Regions from separate parts of the Paenibacillus sp. IHB B 3084 genome, predicted to be linked through region 1. Evidence: riboswitches for the same ligand, from Rfam matches in the RefSeq annotation. Region 1 holds a riboswitch; each other region holds the start of a gene.

Region 1 (5,051 bases):
GTACATACGAATAGTCCTATACAGACGTCCTAAGCAACTCAATCTGAATTTGACAAAATGGAATTGGAGGAACAACCCACATGAATACAATGAATTTAACTGTACACACCTTGATGCCTTTCCATCACCAATACCAACGTGCCAACGCGGTGAGTATGCAGAAGAAAGAAGACAGCTCGGAGAAGAAGCTCAGCTTTCAGGACATTTTGAATGAGAAAATGGGTAAAAAATAAAGCCGCCGTTTATCCGGTTGCATGATCTCGCTTTACATAAGCTAAAAAGCCGTGGCTTCCTACATCATCTGTAGAGAACCACGGCTTTTGTTATTCATACGTTCATAAGTTTAAGGATTTACTGCCCGGCATCCCGATACTGCTCTGCCTTCTCACGCATCCCGGCGGCTACCGCTTCTTCGGTGTTCAGCCCCTTATCCGCCGCATAGGCGCGAATGTCCTGCGTGATACGCATACTGCAAAACTTGGGACCGCACATCGAGCAAAAGTGTGCTTCCTTGGCTCCCTCTGCTGGCAGCGTCTCATCATGGTAGGACAAGGCCCGCTCAGGGTCGAGCGACAGATTGAACTGGTCGCGCCAGCGGAATTCAAAGCGTGCCTTGGACAAAGCATCGTCCCGCTGCTGCGCCCGTGGATGGCCTTTCGCCAGATCGGCAGCATGTGCCGCAATTTTGTACGTAATAACACCTTCACGAACGTCATCCTTGTTCGGCAGACCCAAATGCTCCTTCGGCGTAACATAGCACAGCATGGACGTCCCGAACCAACCAATCATCGCTGCCCCGATCGCCGAGGTAATATGATCATAGCCAGGTGCAATATCCGTCGTGAGCGGTCCCAGTGTATAAAAGGGAGCTTCCTTGCAAATCTCCATTTGCAGGTCCACATTCTCCTTGATTTTGTGCATCGGGACATGTCCCGGCCCTTCAATCATAACCTGAACATCATGCTTCCAGGCAATTTGCGTTAACTCGCCCAACGTATCCAGCTCAGCAAACTGTGCTTCATCATTCGCATCATAGATACTGCCTGGACGTAGACCGTCTCCGAGGGAAAAGGCCACATCGTAGGCTTTCATAATTTCGCATATTTCTTCAAAATGTGTGTACAAAAAGTTCTCCCGATGGTGCGCAAGACACCAAGCCGCCATGATCGACCCTCCACGGGACACAATTCCCGTCATTCTGCTTGCCGTCAACGGAATATACCGCAGCAGCACGCCCGCATGAATTGTAAAATAGTCCACGCCCTGCTCCGCCTGCTCAATCAGCGTGTCACGATACAGCTCCCATGTTAGCGCCTCTGCTTCGCCGTTCACCTTTTCAAGCGCCTGATACAGCGGTACAGTCCCAATCGGCACAGGGGAGTTACGGATGATCCATTCACGCGTCGTATGGATATTACGGCCTGTGGACAGGTCCATGACCGTATCCGAGCCCCAGCGTACAGCCCAGGTCATTTTCTCCACTTCTTCCTCGATGGAGGACGTAACCGCAGAATTACCAATGTTCGCATTAATCTTCACGTGAAAATGACGACCAATCACCATCGGCTCACTTTCCGGGTGATTGATATTTGAAGGCAAAATAGCTCGTCCTGCCGCCAACTCCTGCCGCACAAACTCAGGCTCCACCCCTTCGCGGATGGCCGCAAATTCCATTTCGGGCGTAATGATCCCTTGCCGCGCATAATGCATTTGCGTTACACTACGCCCTTGCCGCGCACGGAGCGGAAGGTTGGTGACGCCGGGAAATTCAGCCGTCTCCCGTTTGGAGCCGGGCTTCAACCCGTTATCCTCCGGCTTGACGGCGCGCCCCTCGTAAACCTCCACATCACCCCGTTCCAGTGCCCAGGCTCGCCGTAATGGAGGCAACCCCTTACGGATATCGACCTGATAGGCTTCATCGGTCATGGGACCGCTCGTATCGTACACACGCAACGGCTCATGATGCTCCGTGCCCTGCGGCGTATGTGTGGGATGCAGGGCGATTTCACGCTCCGGTACGGCAATGTCCGGCCGCGAGCCTTGAATATATACCTTGCGGCTCCCTGGAAAGGGCTTCACCCCTCCTGTCTGTTCATCCACTGCGTTCCCTACTGTTCCTTCTGTTTCTGTCGGTTTCATTGTCCATTCCTCCCGTTTCGATGAAATGACACACCGATCCGGAACCATCCCCAGGCTGGCTATCTATGCAAAAAAGCCGGTTCCCCAGGGAACCGGCTAATCTAACGAACAGCTATGCAGACGGCTACGCACGCGGAAACATACTCCGATGCATTGCCGTAGACAGCGGCTACGTATACATTTCAATGGCCGATTACTTCCCTACGCTGGTATGATCCAGATCAGGTGCAAAGGGTTCGGAATCTAGTGCAATTCCATCTCAGCCCGGTATTACAGGCTCCCCCAGTAACTGTGATAATTCTATTCGCATGAGGCGGCTATAATTGACAACCCGCCATCCCCATCAGATTACTTCAAATTTACGGCTTTGGCAACCCTTCTCTGGTCCCTTTTTCCAAGATCTCCTGCATCATTCACTTAGATTGCCCCGGTTCCTCTCAATCCTTGCTACGGAAGCATAAGCCCCATTTCTTTTGCCGCCTCAATCAAAATCGGTGCAAAATCATGCAGCGTCTCGGGCGCTAGTCGGCTGACCGGACCAGATACAGATAAGGCCGCAGCGACCTGTCCCTTCCGATTCACGATAGGCGCAGCCACAGCAGCAGCGCCCGGCTCCCGTTCCTCATAGCTGGTCGCGTAGCCCTTCTCACGAATATCCTGCAATTGAGCCTTATAGACCTCCGGGTCTACCGAGGGCGGCCATTCATCCCCGCTTAGAAGGGCTTCCAGCTCCTGCGGCGGCATAAAGGCCGCCAGCACCTTGCTGGAGGCTCCTACAGCCAGCGGCATGCTTGCACCCACTGGCGCAACGCGGCGGATCGCCTGATTGCTCTGCACGGCCTGAATGCGGATACGCATGCTGCCATCGCGCAGGTATAGGCTGACCGTTTCACCCAGACGGTCACGCAATCCTTCCATCGCTGGCTGTAATAGGATCGCCGGCTCGTCGCTTTGCGACAGATGGGTGGACAGCTCCCATATCCGGATGCCGAGCCGGTATTTTTCCGTTGCGGGATTCCGAACGACAAAGCCCCGATCCTCCAGCGTGGTCAGCAGCCGATGAACGGTACTTTTATGTAAACCAATTTTGGAAGCAATCTCTGTTAGACCCAGATCGGAATCTCCGGTAAAACACATCAGTATATCAAGCGCACGCTCCACGGCGCGAACCGTTAATTTACGGTCTTCCATTGTGAACCGCTCCTCTTTGTTCCATATTCGTTTCACACCATGAAACATGGTTACATAAATTATATAGAATAGTCGCGGCTACTGTAAACCAATGTTTTTATGACAGCCATATTACAGAACGAGAACAAACATCGACAAATCTTTGCATCATTTTTACTTTTCCGGTTCAGCCGTTGACTTTGGATAACACGCATCATACGATAATAGGTATCTATACGGACATAAACTATCATTTTCAAGTGGAATTGTACCTAGAATTCTATGAAACGAAGTTCATTTTTATAGAAGGAGGCTCTTACATGATTTCGACATCCCAGCGCAGCTCTCAGCTACAGCATGCTGTCCAGGAGCCGTCCACCCCACTGATCAACCCCCGGCTGCTGCGGATCAAGCATGTTGTCATTGCCTTGCTGCTGTCGGTCGTATTTTTTCTGTTGTTTTGCTTTATTACCCTGCACGCCTATATCGCATGGGTACTGACGAATCCAACCGTCGCGCCACTGTACTCGAACCCGATGCAGGCCAAAGGCATGCCCTACGAGGAAGTCAGCTTCCCCGCCAAGGACGGCAGCCGGGTGGTGCAGGGCTGGTATATCCCGGCAGATCAATCGAAGAAAACGATTATTTTCAGCCACGGTTATGGGGCCAACCGCGAAGAAAGTTGGATTCCGATGTATGATCTGGCGCATTATGCCCACCGTTTGAATTTTAACGTTGTCATGTTCGATTACGGATTCGCATCACAAAATAGCAAAGCCGTCGCAACCGGAGGCAAAGCGGAATCCCAGCAGCTTCTCGGGGCCATCCAGCTTGCGAAGCAACGCGGCTCCTCGGAGATTATCGTATGGGGCTTCTCGATGGGGGCAGGGACCGCCCTTCAGGCGGGCCTGCAAACCAACGATGTGGACGCCATGATTTTGGACAGCACCTTCTTGCTGGAGCCGGATACGCTGTACCATAACATTCATAATCAAATTGATCTGCCTCGCCATCCGTCTCTGGAAATTCTGGAGCTGCTGTTTCCAGTCTTGAACGGTACCAGCCTGCATCAGATTCCATATCAAGAGGTCAAAGCGGAAAACTATCCGTTCCCGATCATGTTCGTGCATGGGACGCAGGATGAAAAAGCTCCTTACCCGATTGCGGAAAAGCTCGCTGCCAATCAAACCAACCCGCTTTCCAGTGTATGGATTGTCAAAAACGGGCTGCATGAGCTTATTTTCAGGGAGCATCCACGTGAGTATTTGCGGCGGGTATCGACGTTTTTAAGCGGTGTACAAGAGTTGGAGGACAAGAAAACTATCGCTAATGCCAGTAAACAAACGACTACGCAGTAATGGTTCTATTTTAGTAGCCATACTCCTTTCAACCTGGAGAAGCCCGTCTGTGGACACTTAACCCGTGCCGCAGCGTGGCTTCTTTTTTGCATCCAACTATGTATCCATTTGCCCCACATTACATATCGCGCCGGAGCCGGGGAGTTTGTAGACATATTCCCGATGAGACGGCGAATATACTGGGTACGTATGCATCCGGGTCAGGTTCTTGGGACCAGCCCGGATAGCCATAGTGGGATACGGGAGGTAAAAATGATGCTGAGTACTTACGGGTCTTTCCTGCCCTTGCGTGTACTGGAGGAAATCCGGCATTGGAAGCAGCAGGAAAGCTGGCATGTGGAAGTGATTAAGTCCGCTACAGAGGGCCTGGAGCCTGCCTACGTG
Region 2 (5,051 bases), 330 kb from region 1:
CGTGTCCAAATAAAATAGCGTTAATTCCGTCTACCTTGCTCAAATATTTAACGGCATTCTCCATCAATGGAGTTTGCGGTACATCCTCATAACCTGTGTGTGCCAGCACAATAATAATTTCAGCACCCTCGGTTTTCATTTGAGGAATAAACTTTTTCGCCGTTTCCACAATATCCTTGGTAACGACTTTGCCCTTCAAATTACTTTCATCCCACTGCGTAATTTGTGGTGTTACCAAGCCAATCACGCCCACTTTGAGTGAATGAACTTCACCCTTTTCATCCGTCACTTCTTTATCCAGAATGCGATAAGGGGTAAAATAATTTTTAGTACCTTGGCCCCCATCATCGTAATACACGTTCGCATTTACGTAAGGGAAATCAGCTCCCTTGAGCGATCTTTCCAAAAAGTCGAGACCATAGTTAAATTCGTGGTTCCCCACCGTAGCCGCATCATAGTCCATCAAGTTCATCATCTTGTAGACCGGATGGACACCGCCTTCTTTCTCGAAGGTTTTGCTTCTGGCCATATAATCACCCAGTGGATTGCCCTGCAACAAGTCGCCGTTATCGAACAACAGGCTGTTTCTCTTTTCACTGCGCGCCTGCTGGATCAGTCCGGCTGTGCTAATCAAGCCATATTCGTTCGTTTCCTTGTCCGCATAGTAATCGTAATTCATCAAGGCCGCATGAATATCCGTTGTTTCCATGATCCGCAAATTCACTGTAGCGCTATCCTTGGATTCGCTGGCAGCCCAAGACGGAGCGGCTGAAAACACCAGCATACTACAGGCTACGACGGCTGCTGTAAACCCTTTAAACCATTTTTTATGAAATAACAAAATATATCCCTCCTCATTAAGGTGTAGGCCTCATACACATACTTTTGCACATATATGTAAGTTTAGAACCCACCATTTCTATTTTAATCCAACGCGGGACAAAAGAGTAGTCATTTACCCTATTTATTTATGAAAAAATAATTAATTTTTCGCAAACATAAAAACCAGCAAGCCTCCCAAAAAACTCGGAGAATTGCTGGTTTTCTCATACTCTATCCGTTTCTATTTTTCCCACACCTGACGTCCGGTTTGCTTGCCCACATACTCAATTCGAGTCGGATTTACATCCAGAATGACATAATCGGGGTCATCCGGGCCAGAAAACCATTCCTTCAACGAATCATTCCACACTTGTTTGCGCAATCCCTCGTCAGCCGTTACACGGACAGTCGCCTCAACCTCTACGACTTCCTTTGTACCGCCAACCTCATAGCCCAGCAGCAGATAAGCGTTTGGGTTGTCCTTGAGCTCCTCCACCTTATGTGTTTTGCGATCTGTCGCCAGATGGATGTTCAACCCTTCGTTAAAAAGAGCCATATAGCGTACCTTCGGCTTGCCGCCCTCTACCGTACCCAACGAGCAAAATTTGTTGTTATCCAAAGCCTTTACAATGGCTTGTTCCAGTTGGCTGCGATCCAATGTTTCCGTTTTACCCACGGTACAACAACTCCTTTTCGCAAATTAGAATTCCTTTGAAGGCCTATGCCATGATCCAACACCAGCTCATCAAACCATACCTGCGTAGCTATTCTGAAAAACAACTTTAAGCGATTGAATCATGGTCATTTTCAGAACAAAGCTCACAGTAAAAGTGTACCCTGTCGTTTGGAAAATGAACCGCCACTTCTTCCTATATGCTGGACAGACCCGCCTTCTAGGCATATAATCGTCGTAGTAAACCCGAATGAATAACCCATTCGACTATACAATGCCAGGGGTGCTGGAATAGGCCGGCTGAGAGTGTGTCCCAAGACACTGACCCTTACAACCTGATCTGGGTAATGCCAGCGTAGGAATGCTTAAGCAAGATGCGCCTTTTCTTTGACCAGGCCCATCCCTTACTTTGGTATATACATGCGCAAGCGTCCCGGAACATCGGGGCGCTTTTTTTGTTGAAGATGATGTTGTTGGAACAGATAGCGTCCGGCAGAAGTTATTTTTGTGAAATGGGAAACATAAGCTGTCTGATCCGACGGATTACGGGTAATAAAGGAGAGAACTCAACGATGAAGCGCATGAAAATGTTAAGCCTCGGGCTGATCAGCCTGTGGTTAATGGCCCTGACCCTGACCGCCTGCGGCGGAAGCTCCCCCTCTGCCCCACAAGGCGAGACTCCTGCCGCCAACACCCAATCATCCTCCCCGACAAAGGGACTCAAGGACGTTAAAGTCGTGCTCGACTGGACGCCAAATACGAATCATACGGGCCTCTATGTCGCCAAGGACAAAGGATTTTATGAAAAAGCAGGCTTGAATGTCCAGATCGTTCAACCCGGCTCAGGCGGAGCCGATCAAATGGTTGCTTCCAATGCTGTACCTTTTGGTATCAGCTATCAGGAGGGCGTCACACAGGCTCGTACGCAAGGGGTACCGCTCGTATCCATCGCTGCGGTCATTCAGCATAATACATCAGGCTTCGCAGCCCCGGTTGACCGCGGGATTAAGAGCCCGAAGGATTTTGAAGGTAAAACCTACGGCGGCTGGGGTTCGCCCGTAGAAGAAGCGGTCATGAAATCCATCATGGACGCAGACAAAGGTGATGTAAGCAAGGTGAAGATCATCAACATGGGCAATGCCGATTATTTTACAGCCGTGAAGCGGGATATCGACTTTGCCTGGATTTTCTACGCATGGACCGGGATTGAAGCCCAACTACGGGGTGAGCCACTGGATATGCTGTATGTAAAAGATTATTCCAAAAGCCTGGATTACTATACACCTGTCATCGTGAGCAACGAACAGACCATTAAAAATGATCCTGAGCTGGTCAAGTCCTTCATGGACGCAACCGCTCAAGGCTATGAATATACCATCGCTCACCCGGAAGAAGCCGCAGATATCTTGACCAAAGCGGTTCCGGAGCTGGATAAAAAGCTGGTGCTCGCCAGCCAAAAATGGCTAAGCCCACGTTATCAGGACGATGCCACCCAATGGGGCGTACAAAAAGCGGAGGTATGGAAAAACTACTCCGACTGGATGTATGAGCGCAAGCTGCTCAGCAAACCCTTGGAAGTCGATAAAGCCTTTACCAACGACTTCCTGCCCAAGCGTTAATCATTTTGTTAAAACGCTAAATGTGTAAAAATTCCACACCAACAAAACCCGATAATATGTTGCTTTTAAGGTGGTTGGCAGCGCAGCGGTTCATTTGAATCTGAAGAAGCGCAGCGTTCGCCTTTGCCGTGGGATTCTCACCTTTTAAACTATTCAAAGAATCCCACGGCAACAGCGATCGTAAGATCAAATGAAACGCGAAGCGGTCTCCCCCCTTAAACCACCATATTTCCCTAAAAACACTCCAAATAAAGGACAGGTGAATTCACATGGCTAACACACTGCTCAGTATTCAAGTGATTCCTAAAACCCCCAATAACGAGGACTCTTACGCATATGTAGATAAGGCGATTGAAGTTATTCAGCGCTCTGGTGTCAAACATCAGGTGAACCCATTGGACACAACCATGGAAGGTGAGCTGGATGAGCTGCTGAAAGTGGTTAAGGACATGCACGAGGCACTGACAGAAGCGGGCAGTCCAAGTGTCATTTCACAGATCAAAATCGCACATAACCCGCAGGGTATCAGCATGGATAAGCTGACCGAGAAATATCGCCCATGAACCCGAAAGGCAAAAACGCATCCTGGTGGAAAAGCGTATGGCCGCCCCTTGTGGCGGTCCTCTTCTTTTTAGCGGCCTGGCAGGGAGCGGTTTCCTATTGGCATGTGGAATCATGGATACTGCCTGCTCCGTCCCTGATCGTGCAGGAAGGAATGGCCCAATCGGTGCTGATTAGCGCACATACCTGGGCTACCGTTCGCTTAACGCTGGCAGGATTTGCTATCGGTACAGCGACAGGGCTATTGATCGCTATCGTTCTTCATACCATCCCTTTTCTCAAATCGGCTCTGTACCCGCTGCTCATTCTTAGTCAAAACATTCCGACCATCGCTCTCGGTCCGTTGCTGATGGTGTGGTTTGGTTTTGGCGTTTTGCCCAAGCTGATGGTGATTACACTGGTCTGCTTTTTCCCCGTGGCTGTAGCGGCCATGGACGGGCTGACACGGACGGACCGCACGATGATGAGCTATATGCGCATGTCGGGCGCAGGCCGCATGGCTATTTTTATGAAGCTGGAGTTACCACATTCCCTGCCGCAAGTATTTTCGGGCATCAAGATTGCCGCCACCTACAGCGTGATGGGCGCAATCATTGCTGAATGGATCGGAGCCAGTGAAGGAATTGGATATTATATGAATCTGCAAAAATCAGCCTACCGTACGGATCTGATTTTTGCCGCCATTGGCATCATTGTTACACTCAGTTTGCTAATGTTCGTAGCTATTCTACTGCTGGAAAAATGGCTGGTACGCTGGAAACCCGATCAGGAATAGCTTCCAAATGATATGACCAGCATACGCTGGAAACCCATGATACCAAAGAAAGGACGTGTGCGTATGAGTCTGCATCCGACTGACTTATCACCGCAAAATATGGCTGATGAACAACAAGTCCAAGGGACCGTGGAACAGCAGGAGCGTTCCTCCACTCCTCCAGCTCTGGAACTGGACGGCATCAGCCTGGCCTTCCGTGAAAAGCGAAGCTCACTGCCTGTATTGAAGGATGTATCCTTGACCGTCAAACCCGGGGAATTCGTCTCCCTGATCGGTCCGTCCGGCAGCGGCAAAAGTACGTTGTTTCACATCATCGGCGGGCTGCTCAAGCCCCAGCAAGGACACATCCGTATGCACGGACAGGACGTGACCGGTGAGCGTGGGCATATCAGCTATATGCCGCAGCAGCCCGCGCTTTTTCCGTGGCGTACCACGCTGGACAATGTGCTGCTCGGGCAGGAAAACGCGCCGCGGAAAGATACAGCGGCGCAGCCCCGGCACGCCAGCGAACGCGAACGCCGTGAGGATGCCCTGCGATGGCTGGAGCAGGTCGGGCTTGGCCCATTCGCAAAGGCATATCCGCATACGCTCTCTGGCGGCA
Region 3 (5,051 bases), 2.1 Mb from region 1:
CATTGGTGAATGAGGAACATCCCAAAAACCCTCATACCCGTAAGGGAAAAGTCAAGCTGGAATTTGAAAAGCTTATATTCAGTTCCCACTGGGATCATGCACAGCCTATGATTGCAAGATTGCCTGATTATTACGGACCTACAGCCAACAAATCCTCTTATTTAGGTTTAACTATGGAGGCTGTGGCTGCTGGAAAACCGGCTATTTTCATAGGAGGCTTGAATGTCCCCCGCGAATATGTGTATCTACCCGATGTGGCAGTGATGATCGTGGAATTAGCTAGCCGGGAAGAAGCTTACGGTCAAAATTGGAACATACCGGGGGCGGGTGTGATTTCCGGCAAAAAGCTTGTGCATATTGCACAAAAAGCAAGTGGTAAAACTAAACCCGTCTTTCCACTGCGAAAAACCGCACTTCGTCTGATCGGATTATTTGATCCCGTGATTCGTGAAATCGTAGAGATGCTATATCTGACCCAAACACCTGTTGTGCTGGATGGTAGCAAATACGAGCGTGTTGTAGGCCCTATACCCAAGACCCCTTTTGAAAAAGGCATAACGGATACAATACTCGCATTGAAAAAACGTCAATAAAAAAATCTATGATGGGGCTTTATCAGAAAATATACTTCCAAGCTATGAAAGCCGCGATGGCAGCATCACGGAGCTGAGTGAAGGCGGTAAAGTTCACGCACGCTTAGCAGAGCTTTACCAGACGAATCCGGGTTTAAACCTGCAAAGTGAGACTGAATTCAGAAATAGAGTAACTGCTAACTTACCAGAACACCCTAACGCCTATCAAGAAATTCGGCAGACCAACATGGAAGAAATAACACCTGCGGAAGAAGAACAGCGAGACATGGAAATGGGACCTAACCGCTGTGCCGTACATGACAACTAAAGTGGGGGTATGATGGATATTCTCCTGTATGGAGTCATGGTGCTTCTGGGTCTGATCGGATCATTCTTTTCCGGTTTGCTGGGTATCGGCGGAGCCATTATCAATTATCCGTTATTACTTTTTGTCCCGGCTGGCTTGGGCATAGCACATTTTTCAGCACAAGAAGTGTCCACGATTAGCATGTTTCAGGTCTTCTTTGCTTCATTAGCGGGAGTATTTATGTTAACCGTGCTCAAGATTCCTACCCGAACGACCATCGCATCCTCATTCGCTATTGTGTTCATTTCCGCCATTGGCGGTGTCATTGGCAAAATATCAACGGGTCAAATTCCGGTTATCGTAACTGTTTTTACGGTATTGGGAAGTTTGATCGGCGCACCTCTAGGCTCCAAATTTGGCTGGATGATGCCGCGTGGACCCCAAAAGCTTGCATTGTCCAAAATGAATTTTGCAGGACTCGGCCCACAGATGATCAAGCATGTCATGAAAAAGCATAATGCGCTTTCCCTTCCGCAGCTTATCGAGCTGGCGCAAGAGCAGGGGATCAAGCTGGTGGCCTGCACCATGACCATGGATCTGCTAGGACTACAACAGGAAGAGCTGATGGACGGTTTGGAATATGCCGGAGTAGCTGCCTACCTGGGGGATGCTTCGCAGGGTAAGGTAAATCTATTCATTTAGGATGTCCTTATTATTTTTTTGGTTTATAATATACCTATACATGTATATGATTAAATCAAAAAGGAGTGTATACCTGATGGATTACAATTATAGTGATGAGCTGAAAACACGCCTGAGAAGAATTGAGGGTCAGGTGCGTGGGGTGCTTCGTTTAATGGATGAAGGACAATCCTGTAAGGACGTAGTAAGCCAGTTATCCGCCGTACGCAACGCATCCGATAAAGCGATTGCCCAGATCGTGGCAGAGAATCTGCAACGTTGTATATCGGAAGAACAAGAGGCTGGTGGAGATACAGATAAACTTGTTAAGGAAGCGATCCAGCTTCTCGTAAAAAGTCGTTAAGGAGCTGTAGTCCGACTTGAACCTCAGAATGGGTAGGACAATATTATTTCCCGAAATTATTGCCCTCAATCCATAAGGGATGCTGAACATAAGTCCCTAAAACTCGATTAAAATACACTCGATTGTGAGAGGTTTCTTTCGTAACCCGAATACCAAAATCCCCATTTCCCTTGGATATGATTTCATTTAAATAAATACTGGATTGTTGAACATCCGTTTCCAGATAAATCCCGTTCGAATCACTCGTCCAATCACGAATTTTACCACGACCTTTCCAGGCTCCAAAATTAGAAATGATATTATTGGAAATATTGATTTTAGAACATCGCAAAACCTGGATGCCCGAGAAATCAGGATGATCAATCGTGTTGAACATCACGTTAATATGGTTAGAAAGCTGATCCAGTTCAATGCCAAAAAAGCGGGTATCCCAAATCTTATTGTACATAATCTCTAATCCATGGTATCGACTGCCTAATGAAATTGGGTGCTCTAAATTACGTGAAACGCGAATCCCTGAATTGATTGAACGAAGGATGATGTTCCTTTCAATGCGGTTGTTATAAGCGGGCAATGAATAAGAGATACCTGAGAGAGGAGAATCCTTAATGAGATTGCCCCATACTTCGGAATCACGACACATATAAAAAGAGATCATGGAGCCAAATACATTGTTATTGCGCACCTTACCATTTTTCTGAAGAGAAAAGGATAGGCCATCCCCTATAAAATCAGAATATAAGGTGTTATTTTCAAACACATTTTCATTATCGAGATGATTTTCTTCTACTGCTGCAATCGTATCTGCACCTGGCGTCACCTGTGGACCCGCAAAGTATACGGCAAAAATACTTGCAGCACCTAAAATCTTATTTCCTTCAATGCGGGTACGGTTAGAGGATGCAACAACAAGAGCTGCTTGAGCAGAGTGAGTGAACGTATCCAGGGTTAAGCGGGTAATCGAAACATCATCGGCGTTTATTTTGATTAAATCCTTTGAAGGATCGGCTTGGCGAAGTATCGTTTGTTCAATGGATTCACCCTGTATTTTGTAGTGTGGTTTTGGATCAATATAGTAGTAGAAACATTGTAAATACCGTTTTTTATTAAAATATTTGTTTCATTGGATGCTAAAGCTTCAATTAGAGAAAGATAGTCACCCGAGCCATCAGCGGCTACAACAGCAGACGGGGAAGAAGCAATAGATGGGTCCAAAAGCAAACCTCCAAACGTTTTTTACATGATCAAAATATCTGTTGATTTTTGTATGACGAACCCGTAACATTAGAAAAAAATATAACGGGAGCCTGTGGAAGCAAGCTGAGAGTACGACTAAGCCGTCGTAGACCGTGTGAACCTGTTGGATAATGCCAGCGTAGGGATAGAAGTGTATACATATGTATAGGCCAACAGTCTTTCACAGGTTCCTGAAGAAAGAGGGTTGGTTTTTTTATGTTAGATCAAATGGCTTTGTTACTACAAAATATGCGGGATACGAATCCGCTCGTTCACAATATAACCAATGTGGTCGTCACCAATTTTACGGCAAACGGACTGCTCGCGCTCGGCGCTTCACCAGTTATGGCATACGCCAAAGAGGAAGTCGCAGATATGGCCCGAATTGCGGGGGCGCTTGTACTTAACATTGGTACGTTAAATGAAGAACTTGTAGAGTCCATGATTATGGCTGGTTTATCGGCTAATGAACATGGGGTACCTGTGCTGTTAGATCCCGTGGGCGCGGGAGCGACCCCATTCCGCACAGCCTCCGCTCTCCGGATTCTGGATCGGGTCAAGGTGGATATTGTTCGCGGTAACGCTGCTGAAATTGCACAAATCATTGGCGAAGACATACAAATTAAAGGTGTCGATGCTGGAGAAACAGGCAATTTGAATATTTCACAACTTGCAGTCAAAGCAGCCCATCAACTGAATACAATTGTTGCAATCACCGGCAAAGAAGACGTCATTACCGACGGCCGTATAGGGTGGATCATTGAGAACGGCCATAGCATGCTTACCAAAGTTACGGGAGCTGGTTGCCTATTAACTTCGGTGCTTGGCGCTTTCGCTGCTGTCGAAAACGACAGACTTACTGCTGGCATGGCAGCACTTGCCGTATATGGCGTTGCTGCTGAAATGGCAGCAGAACGAAAAGGTGGGGAAGGACCAGGAAGCTTTCAGATCGAGCTACTTAATATGCTGTTCGCGGTAACGCCGGAAGATGTGCGCCAGTACGGTAGGGTGCGCGCATTAGAGCGGATATTCTGAACACAAGAGGATAGAAGGTGAAATGAACTACTGTTTATATAGAAATGGACAGGTGTAATAACCCGTAAGGAGAAATAACTTCTTGCCGGGAGGTGTATGTATGGAGGTATTCGTCACGATTAGTGTCAAATTGATCATCAGCTTTTTTGGTTTGTGGATTATTGCTTTTATTACAGGGCGGAAAACCCTCAGTCAGTTAACACCGCTCGATTTTTTAACGTCATTGGTTTTAAGCGAAATTATGGGGAATACACTATACGACGATAAGGTGAGCATTGGGCAGCTTTTGTTTGCTTTGGCACTGTGGTGCGCGCTGTCCTACTTTTTTGAGAAGGCAACGACCCATTTTGTAAGATTTGGATATATGGCGGAGGGCCGGACTGTGCTGCTCATCGATAAAGGCAAGGTTAATCAAGAAATGCTAGAAAAATACGATATTGAGTATACACAGTTACTTTCCATGCTTCGGCAGCAAAATATTTTTTCTCTTCGTGAGGTCAGGTACGCCACGTTGGAAACGAACGGCTCACTATCAGTCATGCGCAAACCCGAATACGAGCCGCCAACCGCTCAGGATATGGGGATAGGTGTGCAGCCTGATTTCTTTTCCGTTACGGTCATCGATAAAGGAAAGCTGCTGAACGAATCCATGAGGGGCAAGAAAATCGATAGAGCAGATTAAAGCAAAGGTCCGAGAGCAAGGATATGGTGATATCGACGAGATCGCCTATGCGGAGTATAGCGAGGATGGAACACTGTACATTGTTCCGATGGGAGAGAAAACCTAATTAGACCAGGTTGGACCAGGCATAAATTATCTTTTAGTATCCGCGCTCAGCGCGGCTTTTTTTATGTA
Region 4 (5,051 bases), on a different replicon from region 1:
GCGATGGGCTGCCGACAAATAAGGGTAGGTCGGATGAGTGCCACAAGAAGGACAATCCGCTTTTTTGATACTGTCTACTGCTATCGCTACATACTCATTTTGCCACAGATCAAACGAAAGCAGCTTCCCCCTAAGATCCTCCGGGTATCCACCAAGTAGCTTGAAGGCTTCCGTGGTTTGGTTGGCCGTGACCATCTGCACCGCCTGTGCTATAATTCCCGCGGTATCACAGGTTTCTCCGCCGAACGGTACAGCTCCAAGCAGACAATGAAGACAAGGCGTTTTCCCTGGTAAAATGGTATAGGTTACACCATAGCTGCCAACACATCCCCCATAAATCCAAGGAATGCGATGCTTTTGTGCCATATCGTTCATAAGTAGCCGGGTATCAAAGTTGTCGGTGGCATCCATAATGAGGTCCACTCCCTGAATCAGCTCTTCCAATTCCTCTACCCCAACATCCAGTACATGTGCATGTATGATCGTTTCCGAATTGATTTCCTTTAGTCTTCGCTGGGCAGCTACTGCTTTGGGGCACCTCTCTGCGGCGTCACTCTCCTGAAAAAGCTGCTGGCGCTGCAAGTTACTCCATTCCACATAATCCCGGTCTGCAATGGTCACAGTGCCTACGCCTCCACGAACGAGCGTTTCCGCAATCCCGGTACCCAGCGCTCCAGCACCTATGATCAGTACGTGGGATGAAGCCAGATGACGTTGTCCTTCCGGCCCGAAAGGGGCGAATCTTTCCTGTCTGGAATAACGATCATTTTGTTGTACTTGCACACCAGTTTTTTCAGTCGCCTTCATGCCTGAACCAAGCCTTCTGTCGGGCTGCTTGCCGAGGCATAACGTTTTACAGGAATCATGCCCGCCTCAAAACCGTATCTGCCCGCGCGAACAGCCAGCTTCATCGCTTCAGCCATTTTTACAGGGTCCTGAGCTCCTGAGACAGCTGTATTCAACAGCACGGCATCTGCCCCCAGTTGCATCGCCATTGCTGCATCTCCAGGTGAGCGAATACCGGCATCGACGATAACTGGAACCTCCGCTTGTTCAATAATGAGCTCCAATGAGAACGGGTTTAGCAAGCCGCGTCCGGTACCAATGGGGGAAGCTCCAGGCATAACGGCATGTACACCAAGCTTTTGCAGCCTTTTGGCAAGAATCACGTCATCCGATATGTAAGGCAGCACGATAAAACCTTCCTCCAGCAGTTTTTCGCTGGCCTTGAGCGTTTCAAAAGGATCAGGAAGCAAGGTCTTGCTATCCCCAATGACCTCCACCTTAATCATATCGCACAGACCTGAGGCTCTCGCCAGCTGAGCGATACGCACTGCCTCATCCGCTGTCGTCGCTCCTGCCGTATTAGGCAGCAACGTATAACAACTCAAATCCAGCGTATCCAGAAAATGTTGCTTATCCCGTTCCTCCAAATTTAATCTCCGCACGGCAAACGTCAATATTTCGGTCTCCGCAGCTTCCACAGCTTTGGATTGAATATCCAGATCGGGGAATTTTCCTGTACCCAATAGCAGCCTTGACGTAAAAGATGCTTTGCCAATCGTTAACATGATTAACCGCCTCCCACAAAATGTACAATTTCCAAGCTATCTCCATCCTTCAGTACCGCTTCATCATGATCTTCACGAGTCAATATGTGACGATTCAGCTCCACCACTACAGTTTTCACTTTCAAATCCAGCTCTTTCAGCAGTTGATCCACATGAATGATCCGATTGGAAAAGGTCATGTTCTGACCGTTAATCGTCAGCTTCATTTGCTCGCCTCCTTTATACGTTCAGGAGAAAAGCTGCTTATTCCAAGCTCAGCCACACCAGCCCCTTTTAACAGCGCTGCAATCGCACGCCCGGTAGCTTCGCTCAGCAGCACACCGTTCCGGTAGTGTCCGACCGCAGTATATACTCCGTCCACGCCGGGAACAGCTCCAATACAAGGACGCCCCGCCGCTGCCTGCGGACGCAAGCCTGCCCAAGTGCGTATAAAAGAAGCTTCATGGACGCGAGGCAGCCAGGCAGAAGCACGGGCCAGCAGCCCCTCCAGGCTTCCAATGGTGACCTCTTTGTCATACAGATGTGGCAGACTCGTCGCCCCAATCCAAAGCTCGTTATTCCGCTTGGGCACCAGGTAAATATCATCGGCGTAAATGGTATATTCCAATGGATGATCCTTCAAGGAGACTGCAACAGCCTCACCCTTGACCGGATTAAGCGGATATTCAAAACCAACCTGCTCCAGCAGTCTCATACTATCCAAGCCTCCAGCAATAATGACCTGTTCGCAGTAAAAAAAACCACTGTCTGTTTGTACGCCACAAACTCGCCCATTCTGTACTACGAGTTGCTCCGCCTGTGTACCAGAGCATATTGCTGCTCCCAGTTCGACAGCTGCCCCGTATAAGCACGACAAAGCTGGGCAGGAGAAATCTGTGTCTCCTTTGATCGGTATATAGCCCCGATCACTTGACCATCCAAACCTGGAATTCGGCGGGCCAATTCTCTGGCATCCCACCACACAGGATGATCACCCTCTCGCGCAATAGCCGCATTCCAGCGTTTTTGCCCCTCTGCTTCCGAACGGAAGGGAGTCACAAATCCTTCTGTACGGAATTCCACCGAAACACCAGACAAACGCTCCAGGTCACGAACCAGCTCGGGAAATGCATCCCGGCTTGTGCGGGCGAACTGTGCCAACTCCGGGTCGGTGAATTCTTCACTCTCTGCTGCCAGCATCCCTACCGCAGCCCCTGAGGCTCCCCCGCCCGGAATGAATCGTTCCACCAATATCGTACTGCGACCCTCCTTGGCCACATGATAAGCAATGGAGCTACCGATGACACCTCCACCAATCACCAAGCATTCAGCGTGTCCAATAGCTTGTGCCTCTGTTTTTATCTCTGGCATATGTTCCATCTCTCCTCTCCACTAACGATTCTGCTTGCAGCGATCTCCTACTTTCGTTTCACCACTACAGGCTGTGCACTACCCGATCCGCCATTCGCTTGTACGCCATCGCAGCCGCAACGGGGACTCAGCCTCCCAGATGCCAGACATCACCGCAATTCCGCTTGCACCCACAGTATACAGCTCGTGAATATGGCGTGGTTGTATGCCGCCTAGAGCAATTACAGGGATGCTCAGCAGCCTGCATATGCGCTCAAGCTGTACTATACCTCGCGGAGTGACCCCCGGCTTGCAGTGAGTCTCATACACATGACCATAGAATACATAATCCGCTCCTGCCTGTTCGGCAGCCTGTGCCTCCTCCAAAGAATGCACCGACACCCCGCAGTGCGTACCCTCTGGAAGTATACTTTTGACATCCTCAACAGGTAATCCGTTAGCCGGTAGCTGGATAGCTCCAACGGAGGTAAGCAAAGCAACATCCACTCGGTCATTTACTGCAATTTGCTGTAAAGGAACTCCTCGATTCACCATACTGCGGGTTAAAGCAAGCAATTCAGATGCGCCCTTCTGCTTCAAGCGCACGTGTACATAATGAACATACGGATGAATAGCAGCAGCCACTTGGGCAGTATGTGCATGTGCACTGGAATCGCCTTCCATCGTAATTACGTGCAATTCGATCTCATTCTCACCTCACAATGGACTAAATGGTTGTAAGCTGACCCTGTATCTTTACAGTCTCATATCGTGCTATACGGTATGGACTAGCCACGTTTACCAGCAAAAAAATGAAGGGGTACGATATATGAATACGAACATATGAACACGAACGAAAACGCAAAAAAACCACTTCCCAAAGGAAGTGGTTTAACGTACGTCCAATAACCGAACGGACCATCATATCCGTATACGTATATCGTCCCACGAACAAACAAAGTAATGATTTTCGTTACCTCGTTTGTACGGCGCTCACTTCCCTACGCTGGCATAACCCAGATCAGGTGCAAAGGGTCCGAAATCCGTTTATTCCGTCTCAGCCGCATGGGCGGCTCCCCTAGTGTAACTATTTTATTGTATCAGCTAAAGATAGCTTAGCATATTTTCCTAATCCTGCAAACCCCGCTTCTTGTGAAGCTTGCTACAGAACTGGATATTAGTTGACTTTACTTGACCATTCTTCCACATTCCACGTTTTGGTTACCCAATCCTCGTAAAAGTCCGGTTCGTGAGATACGAGCAATACCGTTCCTTTGTATTCCTTCAAGGCACGTTTCAGCTCATCCTTCGCTTTGATGTCCAAGTGATTAGTAGGCTCATCGAAAAGCACCCAATTGCTTTCCCGCATTAGCAATTTGCATAGGCGGACTTTGGCCTGCTCACCACCACTGAGCGCGGATAGCGGACGGGTGATATGCTCATTTTTCAAACCGCAACGCGCCAAATGCGCCCGTACCTCATGCTGGTTCAAGTGCGGGAATTCATTCCACACATCCTCAATCGGTGTAACTTTCTCTGCGCGTACTTCTTGCTCAAAATAAGCTGGCTGCAAGAAATCCCCTTGATAGGTCTTGCCGCTGATCGGCGGAATTTTTCCCAGAATGGTTTTGAGCAATGTCGATTTACCGACACCATTGTAGCCCACAATCGCAATTTTATCGCCACGTTCAATCGTCATGGACATTTTAGGCAACAGGGCATGGGTGTAGCCAATTTCAAAATCAATACCCTCAAATACCGTTTTCCCACTCGCACGTGCTTCTTTAAATTGGAATGTTGGCTTAGCCGCTTCTTCCGGTTTATCGATGCGCTCGATTCGATCAAGCTGCTTCTCACGACTCTTCGCCCGACCTGACGTAGAGGCGCGAGCCTTATTGCGTTGAATGAAATCTTCCTGTTTCTTAATAAAATCCTGCTGCTTCTCATAAGCTTCAATATGCTGGCTTTTGTTCAGGTCCGCCATTTCAAGGAACTTTTCATAGTTGGCTGAATAACGGGTCATTTTGGCAAATTCAAGATGATAGATGACATTAACGACCTGATTCATAAACTCAGTATCATGAGAAATAAGAATAAATGCATATGGATAATCCTTCAGATAACGTGTAAGCCATTCAATATGCTCTACAT

What was found. Region 1 has a riboswitch for thiamine pyrophosphate ahead of thiC (phosphomethylpyrimidine synthase ThiC). Riboswitches for the same ligand answer to the same signal wherever they lie in the genome.
Region 2: another riboswitch for thiamine pyrophosphate. It lies ahead of ASL14_RS09910 (ABC transporter substrate-binding protein); the one in region 1 lies ahead of thiC (phosphomethylpyrimidine synthase ThiC).
Region 3: another riboswitch for thiamine pyrophosphate. It lies ahead of thiM (hydroxyethylthiazole kinase); the one in region 1 lies ahead of thiC (phosphomethylpyrimidine synthase ThiC).
Region 4: another riboswitch for thiamine pyrophosphate. It lies ahead of ASL14_RS26590 (thiamine phosphate synthase); the one in region 1 lies ahead of thiC (phosphomethylpyrimidine synthase ThiC).

Annotation. Positions count from the first base shown of each region.
Region 1 covers NZ_CP013203.1:1,779,288-1,784,338, forward strand. The annotation lists gene ASL14_RS27315 (hypothetical protein) at 81-233, shown strand; gene thiC (phosphomethylpyrimidine synthase ThiC) at 352-2,139, opposite strand; TPP riboswitch at 2,321-2,433, opposite strand; gene ASL14_RS08335 (IclR family transcriptional regulator) at 2,587-3,330, opposite strand; gene ASL14_RS08340 (alpha/beta hydrolase) at 3,630-4,667, shown strand; partial or broken gene ASL14_RS08345 (Fe-Mn family superoxide dismutase) at 4,923-5,051, shown strand, end outside.
Region 2 covers NZ_CP013203.1:2,107,199-2,112,249, forward strand. The annotation lists gene ASL14_RS09900 (bifunctional 2',3'-cyclic-nucleotide 2'-phosphodiesterase/3'-nucleotidase) at 1-841, opposite strand, end outside; gene ASL14_RS09905 (pyridoxamine 5'-phosphate oxidase family protein) at 1,064-1,498, opposite strand; TPP riboswitch at 1,765-1,874, shown strand; gene ASL14_RS09910 (ABC transporter substrate-binding protein) at 2,068-3,114, shown strand; gene ASL14_RS09915 (MTH1187 family thiamine-binding protein) at 3,384-3,677, shown strand; gene ASL14_RS09920 (ABC transporter permease) at 3,674-4,450, shown strand; gene ASL14_RS09925 (ABC transporter ATP-binding protein) at 4,514-5,051, shown strand, end outside.
Region 3 covers NZ_CP013203.1:5,233,556-5,238,606, forward strand. The annotation lists partial or broken gene ASL14_RS24480 (SDR family NAD(P)-dependent oxidoreductase) at 1-593, shown strand, start outside; partial or broken gene ASL14_RS29690 (DsrE/DsrF/DrsH-like family protein) at 1,282-1,581, shown strand; gene ASL14_RS24495 (metal-sensitive transcriptional regulator) at 1,658-1,924, shown strand; gene ASL14_RS24500 (right-handed parallel beta-helix repeat-containing protein) at 1,968-2,744, opposite strand; gene ASL14_RS24505 (hypothetical protein) at 2,912-3,139, opposite strand; TPP riboswitch at 3,214-3,323, shown strand; gene thiM (hydroxyethylthiazole kinase) at 3,377-4,195, shown strand; gene ASL14_RS24515 (DUF421 domain-containing protein) at 4,296-4,877, shown strand.
Region 4 covers NZ_CP013206.1:52,622-57,672, forward strand. The annotation lists gene ASL14_RS26570 (ThiF family adenylyltransferase) at 1-807, opposite strand, end outside; gene ASL14_RS26575 (thiazole synthase) at 804-1,571, opposite strand; gene thiS (sulfur carrier protein ThiS) at 1,574-1,777, opposite strand; partial or broken gene thiO (glycine oxidase ThiO) at 1,774-2,930, opposite strand; partial or broken gene ASL14_RS26590 (thiamine phosphate synthase) at 2,986-3,584, opposite strand; TPP riboswitch at 3,882-3,990, opposite strand; partial or broken gene abc-f (ribosomal protection-like ABC-F family protein) at 4,078-5,051, opposite strand, start outside.